DNA from 3 places in the Micromonospora sp. NPDC005161 genome. Region 3 is predicted to be linked to each of the others. Evidence: riboswitches for the same ligand, from Rfam matches in the RefSeq annotation. Region 3 holds a riboswitch; each other region holds the start of a gene.

Region 1 (3,267 bases), on a different contig from region 3:
GGTCCCAGTGCATCCCGCGCACGGTGGAGGCGACGGTGCCGGGCACGTTGTCGTGGCCGATGATGTGCTGGCGGTCCAGCGGGATCCCCAGCTGCAGGGCGAGGTGCCGGACCAGCTTGGCGGAGGTCCGGTACATCGCCTCGGTGTACCAGGTGCCCTGCGCGGCGAAGCCCTCGTGTTCCAGCCCGATCGACTTGGCGTTGACGTACCAGTTGCCGGCGTGCCAGCCGACGTCCTTGGTCTTCACGTGCTGGGCGATGTGCCCGTCCACCGAGCGCAGCGAGTAGTGCCAGCTCACGTAGGTGGGGTCCTGGACGAGTTGCAGCGTGGTCGCCCAGCTCGCCTCGGTGTCGTGGATGACGATGTACTCGATCTTCTGCCGGCCGGGTCGGTCGGAGAGGTCGTGGTTGCCGTAGTTCCCGGCGCCGAACGCCTCGTAGGGCGCCGGGATCCACTCGCAGGAGATGGTGCGGGGGCACTCCAGCCCGTCGGGGCGGGCGAGCCGGCGCAGTCCCAGCCGGTCCAGCCAGGAGCGCTGCGGTTGGATTGCCCGGGCCGGCAGCGTGATCCGCTGGCCGTCGTCGGTCACCCGGGACTCGCCGGCGCCGATGGTGGTGAACACCTCGTCGGCGAAGGCCGCCGCGGCGTCCGCGCTGTCCGCGCCGGCGTAGCGGGCCACCGCGCCGTACCAGGCTGCCGGGTCGGTGCCGGCCCCCACCGGTGCGCCCAGTTCCCGCTGGTACGCGGCCAGCAGTGCCGCGCCGCCTCAGATGTTGACGCTCGGGTCGGTGCGCAGCGACTCGGGGGCGGCGCCGGTCAGTGCGGCGGCGGCGTCCATGGTCTGCAACGCTGCGGCGGGCGGCGCGGGATCCTCGGCGGGTCGGGGCGCCATCTCCCGTGCGGGGCGGGAGTCGTCGCCGCGCGGGTCCTCGGTGCCGGCGTCGTGGTGGCTGCGCCCCGGTAGGGCGGCCACGTGCCGGGCGTCGGTCAGGTGCATCGGGCCGTAGCCGCCGCTGGTACTCGGCGTGCCGGCGTTGCTGTCCCAACGTGACTCCAGATAGGAGACGCCGAGCAGCACGTCGGCCGGTACGCCGTACTCGGTCGCCGCGGCGGCGTACTGCTGCTGGCGGTCGGCGGTGGGTGCGGCCACGGCTGGGCCGGCGGGTAGGGGAACCGCGGTCGCGGCGGCGACCACGGCGGCGGCGAGCAGCGCGCGCCGGCCGGTGGACAGGGTTGGACCGTGCATCGAACCCCCTAGATCTGAAGGGCGAAGTGAGGTCACCTTCGCCCCGCCCGGGGCTCCCGTCAATACCTTTCGACCTACCGAGGTTCGTGGAAGGAAACCTTCGTTCCCGGCCGTCGTCGCCGGCAATCGGTACGGAGTGTCACGGCCCCACCGGTTGCGGATCGGTAACGGTCGTCTCTACTCTGGTCATTCGTCGGGCCGACAGCAGCTCCGCCCACCCGGGCGGTAACGGACCGACACCGCCGAGTCGCTTCCGAGCGAGCCGGGGACCCAGGTTTCTGGGGTGAATCCGCAGCCACTGCGGTAGGGCGTCCACCTTCCCGCCCGAACCCGTCAGCTAACCCGGTAGGCGGTCGGGAAGAAGGAGTACGGAACCCGGTGGCTCACCATGCCCCGCGGCCGTCGTCCGAGCGGTCGGCGTCAGCCGGCCCGACGTCGATCGTGCCGCGCTCACGCTGGTCCCGCTTCACCACCGCCCTCGCCGCCCTGGTCGGCGTTGCCGTCGTCCTGACGGGCAGCGCCACGGCGGCCCACGCCGACCCCTCCGTCGCCGAGATCGAGCGCCAGATCGACGCCGACTGGAACAAGCTCGAACCGATCATCGAACGGCACAACGCCACCCGGGCCGACCTGGCCGCGAAGCGCAAGCAGGCCAACGCGCTGGCCGCCCGGATCGCCCCGCTGGAGCGCCAGGTCGACGCTGCGATGGACAAGGTCAGCTCCCTGGCTGTGCGCGCGTACAAGGGCGAGAACGTCTCCACCGTCAACGCCGTGCTGGGCAGCCGGTCACCGAGCGACGTGGTCGGGCAGCTCGAGATGCTCGACCGGTTTGCGCACAACCAGCAGCAGGACGTGCGGCAGGTGGCCGACCTGCGTGACCAACTGGCCGCGCAGAAGGCGCCACTGGACGAGATGGTGGCCCAGCTGACCCGGACCGAGGCCCAGCTGGCGGCCAAGAAGAAGCAGATCAACGACGAGATCGACCGCCTGCAGAAGCTGCGCCTGAAGGTTTACGGCAACGGTGGCGGCGGTCCGCTGCGTCCGGCGCCCTGCCCGGCCAGCTACCCCGGCGGCGGTGCCGGTGTGGCCGTCAAGTTCGCCTGCGCCCAGATCGGCAAGCCCTACGTGTGGGGTGCCGAGGGTCCGAACTCGTACGACTGCTCCGGGTTGATGCTGGCCGCCTGGGCCAAGGCCGGTGTGTCGCTGCCGCACAACGCCGCCCAGCAGAGCCGGGTGACCAAGGACGTCAGCCGGGCCAACCTACGCGCCGGTGATCTGGTCTTCTACTACAGCGACATCCACCACGTCGGGATGTACGTGGGTAATGGCTGGGTCGTGCACGCCTCGCAGGCCGGTCAGCCGATCAAGATGAAGAAGGTCGACGACGGCCCGATCCACAGCTACGGCCGCCCAGGCTGAGATGTAAGCAGGGGCCCCTTCTTAACGCCTCCGGTATAGGAGGGGCCCCTTACTAACACGGCGGGCGCATTGCCCGACGAGTGGCTTCAGCGGGTCGGCCAGGTGCGCCAGTGCTGCCAGGCGCGGCTCGGGGTCGGCCCGCGCTGCCCCTGGTAACGCGAGCCGTACACCACCGAGCCGTACGGGTGCTCGGCCGGCGAGGAGAGCCGGAAGATGCAGAGCTGCCCGATCTTCATGCCCGGCCAGAGGGTGATCGGCAGGTTCGCCACGTTGGACAGCTCCAGCGTCACGTGCCCCGAGAAGCCCGGGTCGATGAAGCCGGCGGTGGAGTGCGTGAGCAGACCGAGCCGGCCCAGGCTCGACTTGCCCTCCAGCCGGCCGGCGAGCTGGTCGCCCAGTGAGATGACCTCGAGCGTCGAGGCCAGCACGAACTCGCCCGGGTGCAGCACGAACGGCTCGCCGTCAGGCACCTCGACGACCGAGGTGAGGTCGTCCTGCTGCATTGCCGGGTCGATGTGGGTGTAGAGATGGTTGTTGAAGACCCGGAACAGCCGGTCGAGTCGTACGTCGATGCTGGACGGTTGGACCAGGGTGGGCTCGAA
Region 2 (3,267 bases), on a different contig from region 3:
CGAGCTGATCGCCGGGAACCGGCGCTTCGTCCGCGGCGCACCCCGCCACCCCAACCAGGATGCCGGACACCGGGCCGCGGTGGCCGACGGGCAGCACCCCTTCGCGGTGATCGTCGGCTGCTCCGACTCACGGTTGGCCGCCGAGATCATCTTCGATCGTGGGCTGGGCGACCTGTTCGTGGTCCGTACCGCCGGGCACACCACCGGCCCGGAGGTGCTGGGCAGCGTGGAGTACGCGGTGACCGTGCTCGGCACCCCGCTGGTGGTGGTGCTCGGCCACGACTCGTGCGGTGCGGTGCAGGCCGCCCGTGAGTCGGCAGCCACCGGCAACCCGCCCCAGGGGCACCTGGGCGCGGTGGTCGACGCCGTGCTGCCCAGCCTGCGTCGGGCCGAGGCGGAGGGGGTGGACGACATCGGCCGCATCGTCGACATCCACATCGCACAGACCGTCGAGGCGCTGCTCGGGCAGTCGCCCGTGCTGGCCACCGAGGTGGAGCGGGGGCGGTGCGCGGTGGTAGGGGTGTCGTACCGGCTGGCCGCCGGAGTGGTGCGTCCGGTGGCCGCCGTGCCGGCCACGACGCTCGACGGACCGATCGACGCCAGCACGCCGGTCGGTCCGGCCGCGCCCGCCGCCTGAACGCGTCGAGGGCCGCTCCGCGTCACGCGGAACGGCCCTCGACGGAGAGCGTGGGTCAGAGCAGCGACATGTGTACGTGGTCGGTGTGGTTCGACGGCCCGCTGTACGACTTCCAGCCGGTCGCCGGGAACCAGATCTGCCGGTTCCAGATCACGTAGTAGATGCCGAGCCGGTCGGCGTTGCGGATGAGGAACGCGGCGACGTTGTTGCCGTACGTCCGGGTGTCCTCGTTGTGCCACGGGCTGAAGCCGCTCTTCTGCAGAGACCAGTCGCAGGCGCGGCCCTTCGGGTGCTCCCACGGCCCCCCGGATCGGTAGCAGCCGACGAACCGGTTGAATCCGGCCCGCTTGACCTCCTTGTACGCGTGCAGCGTGCGCGGGGTGACGCAGCCGGACGTGGTCGGGTCGTTCTGGCTGCACGACTCGGACTTCCAGTCGCCGTCGGCGGTCCGGCCCGGGCCGAGCCGGGCGACCGGTGAGGTGGCCGACACCAGCCCGCCGGTGAAGCCCTTCCCACCGACCAGGGCGAGGGCCTTGTCCGCTTCGCGCTTCTCCTTGGCCATCAGGGCGGTCTGCTTCTGCTGCTCGCGGACCTCCGCGTCGAGGGCCAGCTTGGCCTGCTCAGCGCGGGTCTTCACCGCGTTGACCTCGGCGAGCTTCTTCTCGTTGACCATGTTCATCTCATCGAGCGCGGCGGCACGTTGGACGAACGAGTCCGGGGCTTCGCTCTCCAGCAGCATCGCCAGCGGGCCGATCCGGCCGGTGCGGTACGACTGGGCGGCGATCTGCCCGACCTGCGGCGCCAGTGCGTTCAGGTCGGCCTTGGCCCGGTCGACCTCCAGCGCCAGCTGCAGCTGCTTCTTCTTCGACGTGTTCAGTTTGGACTTGGCCGCGGAGAATTTGCGGTTGGTCTGCTCGATCACGTCGTTGAGCAGCTGGGGCTCGCCGTCCTCCTCGTGCCCGGACGGTGTGGGGGTCGTCGGGGCGGCCTGCGCCGGGAGGGGCCCGGCGAGCACGGTCAGTGCGGCGATCACGGCCACCACGGGTGTCAACCAGCGGCGTAGGGGTGCCGTCACAATGTTCCCTTCCGTCGACCGCCGACCGGGTTAGCTGACGGGTTCGGGGCGGAAGTGGCCCCTACCGCTGTCGCGGATTCACCCCACGTACCTGGGTTCCCGGCTCGCCGGTTGGCGATTGGGCGGTGGCACCGCAGGCGCCGCTTCGCGCCTTCATCGGTAACCGGCAGTGAGGTTACCCGAGAGCCCACCGGCTGAGCTACGCCCTGATACCGACTAAAAGCGTCATTTCGCCATGGCGCTGAGTGACCAGTGATGCGGTTCTCAGGGCGGACGCCCGACGTGGTCACGTTGAGGAGTGTCACCATGCCGTATCCGTGCTCCTGTTCGGCTCTGGCCACCGGTTGGTGGCGGTGGATGAGGGTGTGGTCCGCGTCGGGTCGGGCGACGTGAGGTCGGGCCGATCCGTGCGCGGGGAGCTCAGCGCCGCCAGTGCCTCGGCGCGGTCGGGCTGGGGTCGCGGGGCGGGCGCTTCGGCGGCGGGCGCGGTGGTCTGCCGGCCGGCTGCGGTCACCATCGCGGCCAGCCCGGTGGTCAGCGGTACGGCGGCGATCAGCCCGAGCGTGGCGACCCCGCTGCGGACGATCTCCTGCGCGAGGAACTCGCTGGTCAGGATCTGCCCGATCGGTCGCGAGTCAGCGGTGAGCAGGAGCAGCAGCGGCAACGAGGCGCCCGCGTACGCCAGCACGATGGTGTTGACGGTGGAGGCGATGTGCGCCCGGCCGACCCGGGTCGCCGCCCGGTAGAGCTGCAACCGGGTCAGCCCGGGGTTGGCGTTGGCCAGCTCGGTCACGGTGGCCGCCTGGGTGACGGTCACGTCGTCGAGCACCCCGAGCGAGCCGATGATGATCCCGGCGAGCAGCAGGCCGTGCAGGTCCACGTCGGCCTGGAACATCGACAGGGTGGTGGCGTCCTCGCTGCCGAAGCCGGTGAGGTGCGTGGCGCCGCTGACGATGGTGGCCAGTACGCCGGTGAGGACCAGGCTGCCCAGGGTGCCGAGCACCGCGACCGAGGTCTGCGCGCTGACCCCGTGCGTCAGGTAGAGCACCACGAACATGATCAGCGCGGCACCGACCACCGCTACCAGCAGCGGCGACCGGCCGGCGCCGATTCCGGGCAGCACGAAGGTGAGCAGGATGGCGAAGCTGGCGGCCAACCCGGCCAGAGCGGCCAGGCCCCGCCACCGGCCGAACGCGACGATCGCGGCGGCGAAGATCACCGCCAGCCACAGCAGCGGCGCGCCGCGCTGGTGTTCGGCGATGTTCCAACTGCTGGCGGTCGGATCGGTCGGGTCGGTCAGCTCCACCAGGATGACCTCGTCGTCGACCTCGACCCGGGGCGCGCCGGGTCCGGCGGGCACGGGTGTCTGGATCCGCTGGCCGGAGGCCGGCCCGTCGTTCACCCGGACGTCCACCGTGCCGCACGGCCCGTCCCCGACGCTCGGTGTGCCCTCGGGGTTCGGCGCCGCCGCTGGGCACGGCTCGGTCACCACCCGGGTCACCGTGCCGTGGTAGCGCGGCACGTTCGCACCGCCGTCGGTCCGCGGTGACCCGTC
Region 3 (3,267 bases):
GCTGATCGGGCGGGTCGCGAGTTCGGCGGCGCGGGTCAGCTCGTCGGGTGACCAGACGGCCTTGATGCCCAGCCCGACCACCGCGTCCACCGGCGATCCGGCGGCGCGGGCGGCCAGCGCCAGGCCGACCACCCCGCCCAGCGAGTGCCCGAGCACGACGATCCGGTCGTCGGGGGCGAGGCCGTGGGCGATCCGCTCGGCGAACCCGGCGAAGGAGTACGACGGCAGCGGCGCCGACCAGCCGTGACCGGCGAGGTCCGGTGCCAGCCACCGCCCCGGCCAGTGCTGCTCCAGCAGCGGCGCCCAGGGCAGCCAGACGTCGCCGGTCGCCCCCATTCCGTGCAGCAGCAGCAGGACCGGCCCGCGGCCGGTGTGACCACCCGATTCATCCACCACGGCCGCAGTCTCCCACGGTTCGCCGGCGGGTACGAGAGGCCTCGTCGGCGGGACGACGGCGAACCACCTCGCGCGGTACGGCTTCACCGGCCGCCGACCACGTGAGAAAACGCCGCGGGCGCCGGCCCCTTGTGGGGGACGGCGCCCGCGGCGGCTGCGCCCGGGTCAGGCGGAGTAACCCCGAGTGGCGATCCAGTTCGCCAGGTCGATCGTGGTGATCCAGTACGACGGGTCGGCGGCGTTCGCCGAGTCGGCGATCCGCACGGTCCGGCCGTTGTCCTTGTAACCCACCACGGCGATGTAGTGCCCGCCGCCGTAGGAGTGCCAGCCACCATCGGTGTCGGTGGCGTCGCCGACGACGTTGGCCACCACGCCTCGGCCGGCGGTGATCGCCGTGACCACGTCGGCCTGGAGCCGGTCCATCTGGGCCGGGCTGGGCGCGCCGGTGAACATCCGGGTCCGGTACGGGGAGCCCTTCACCTCGGCGTTGAGCACCCGGGTGGTGTCCAGGGCCGAGTTGGTGCCCATCTCGGTGGTGCCCAGCTCGACGCCGAGCTCGTCCTGGGTGCGGTCGATCCCGGTGGCGCTGAGCGCGTTGCGGGTGGCCGCCGGGCCACAGTTGTAGTACGTGTTCTGCGCCTGGTAGTCGTAGTCGAGCACCTTGGTCGCGGGCGGCTTCGGCGCCGGCTTACGGGTCAGGTCCGGGTTGCCGGTGGCCTTGGCGGCGGGCGACGCGGCGCTGGCCGTCGGGGTGGCGGTGCTCGGCGAGGTGCTGGCCGAGGGGGCCGCGACGCGAGCCTCGCCGCGGGAGGCGACGGTGTCGCTGCGCATCTCGGCGACCGTGGTCGCGGTGTGCTGGCTGGCCGGGGCGTCGTCGGTGCCGGCGATCAGGGCGCCGGTGGTGGTCGCGAGCGCCAGGGCCGCGGCGGAGGCGGCGACGATCTGGTAGGGGCGCTCGGTGGCGAGACGACGGAGCTGACGCTTCAGGGTGTGCTTCACGGGGTCCTCCACGGATCGAGGGGAGAGCGGCACACCGGGCCGGACCGGTATCCGGACAGGCGCCAGCGCGCGGACCGTGGTCCGCGGGTGGTGAACCGCTCAGGGGTGTGCCCGGCGTGGCCGGGCGGAAGAGGCGGTGACCCGGGGGGTCAGCTCACCGGACGGATGAGCGGGGGCACCGCGGCGCCGTGGAGGCGGGGAAACAACCGAGGGGTGGAGAGGTGCTGCACGAGGATGGAACTCCTTCCGACACCGCCTACCGGGTTAGCTGACGGATTCGGGCGGGAAGATCGCCCTACCGCGGGCCGTGGCTCGCGGATTCACCCCGGACTTACTGATGGGTCCCCGGTTCGTTGATCACGATTGAGCGGGTCGGCGCGGCGTCGCCTCTTGCGAACGGTTACCGCACCGGACGGGACGACACTACTGGCCGGCTCAGGCCCTGCCAAGCCAGGTTCACCTGCGTAAACCTGAAATCATGCGCCAATTTCTGCGCGTATTGCCACTGACGTGACTCGATGGGACAACCGGTTACGGTGTCGCCTCCGGTCGACAACCGGACAGGCCGTCGAGAATGCCGCCGCATTTGCGCGAACATTGTGCCCGACCGTTCCAGCTGCCCGATCCGGCGCCGGTGTGACCGGGCTCACGCGCCCGGTCGGGCATTTCCGGTCAGCCCACCCGCGCCGGGCGCCAGCGCGCCGCGGTCGCCGGACGGGCCGCCGCGGTCACCGCCGGTCGGACCGGCACCCGGATCGGCCGCAACCGGGCCGCCGCCGCGTACGCCTCCTCGGCGAGCGTGCGGGCCGCCTCGGCGGCCAGTTCCGCATCCCGCCAGGTGGATCGTTCGCGCTCGGCGGCGGCCCGGTGCTCGACCCACCTGCCGTCCCGGACAGCGCGGCTCAGCAGCACCTCCTGCTCGACCGGGTGCCGTCGGGGATCCCAGCCGTTGCGGTGTGCGAAAACGTCAGTGAGCTGACGCATCGACAGGTCGCCGCGCCAGTGCGCCGCCATCGCCGCGCGGTGCAGGTAACGCTCCCGGGCGGCGTACTCCGTCGGGGAGCGCGGCGTGCGCGGGGTGGGCAGCGAACCGGCGCCGGCGAAGCGGCGGGCGGCGCGGTCCGCCTCCTCGTACCCGGCCCAGGCCCGCTCGGCCGCCTCCTGCGCGGCCAGCCAGTCGGCGCGACGTCGGCGGGCGGTCTGCGCCGCGCCGGCGGCGGCGACGGCCACCTCCTCGGCGTACCGGTGCAGGTCCGCCGCCTCGACGGCGGCCAGTTCCCGGGCCGTGGGCGCCGGGGACTCCTCGACGGTCGGCCGGTCCCGCTCGGGGCGGGCGATCAGCACGGTGAGCACGGTCAGGGCCAACAGGAACAGTGCCGACCAGATGGCGGCGGCCTGCGGAACCTCGGTCAGGAACCGGTAGAGGACGGTCTCCATGAACGGCACCTCGGGGGGAAGATCGCTGCGGTGGGGAGCCGCACGGCCGACCCGGGCCGGGATCACCGTGGCGGGCCACGGGCCGACGGGCGGGGTGTGCGGAGGTACGTGATCGACAGGCGTGGTGACGGGACGTCGTCCCGGTGGCTCAGAGCCTCGGCGGGGCCCGGGACGCCCGGGTGGCCGGATCGGCGGTGCGCGGCGATCGCCGCGGACCGGTCCCGACCGCGGAGGCGCCGGCCTCCGCCGGCACGGCGGCCTCGACGGCGGGCGCCGCCGGGGGCGCGTCCGGCGAGATCGGCGGGGCGGCGTGGTCGACAGCGACCGGAGCCGCGAGATCGGCGGCGCCCGTGGGGGCGACCCATCCGGACGACGGAGAGCCCGAGGACACCACCGAGGTGGGCAGCGGGACGGCCGAGGCGGGCGGGGCGGCCG

The links. Region 3 has a riboswitch for cyclic di-AMP ahead of ACWD5O_RS04745 (C39 family peptidase). Riboswitches for the same ligand answer to the same signal wherever they lie in the genome.
Region 1: another riboswitch for cyclic di-AMP. It lies ahead of ACWD5O_RS02575 (C40 family peptidase); the one in region 3 lies ahead of ACWD5O_RS04745 (C39 family peptidase).
Region 2: another riboswitch for cyclic di-AMP. It lies ahead of ACWD5O_RS10365 (coiled-coil domain-containing protein); the one in region 3 lies ahead of ACWD5O_RS04745 (C39 family peptidase).

Annotation. Positions count from the first base shown of each region.
Region 1 covers NZ_JBSFYQ010000002.1:88,660-91,926, reverse strand. The annotation lists gene ACWD5O_RS02585 (N-acetylmuramoyl-L-alanine amidase) at 1-718, opposite strand, end outside; gene ACWD5O_RS02580 (lysozyme family protein) at 767-1,246, opposite strand; cyclic di-AMP (ydaO/yuaA leader) riboswitch at 1,477-1,612, shown strand; gene ACWD5O_RS02575 (C40 family peptidase) at 1,625-2,665, shown strand; gene dcd (dCTP deaminase) at 2,752-3,267, opposite strand, start outside.
Region 2 covers NZ_JBSFYQ010000008.1:75,588-78,854, reverse strand. The annotation lists gene ACWD5O_RS10370 (carbonic anhydrase) at 1-637, shown strand, start outside; gene ACWD5O_RS10365 (coiled-coil domain-containing protein) at 693-1,712, opposite strand; cyclic di-AMP (ydaO/yuaA leader) riboswitch at 1,717-1,847, opposite strand; gene ACWD5O_RS10360 (YibE/F family protein) at 2,014-3,267, opposite strand, start outside.
Region 3 covers NZ_JBSFYQ010000003.1:202,379-205,645, reverse strand. The annotation lists gene ACWD5O_RS04750 (alpha/beta fold hydrolase) at 1-396, opposite strand, end outside; gene ACWD5O_RS04745 (C39 family peptidase) at 562-1,407, opposite strand; cyclic di-AMP (ydaO/yuaA leader) riboswitch at 1,634-1,775, opposite strand; gene ACWD5O_RS04740 (hypothetical protein) at 2,068-2,832, opposite strand; gene ACWD5O_RS04735 (hypothetical protein) at 2,981-3,267, opposite strand, start outside.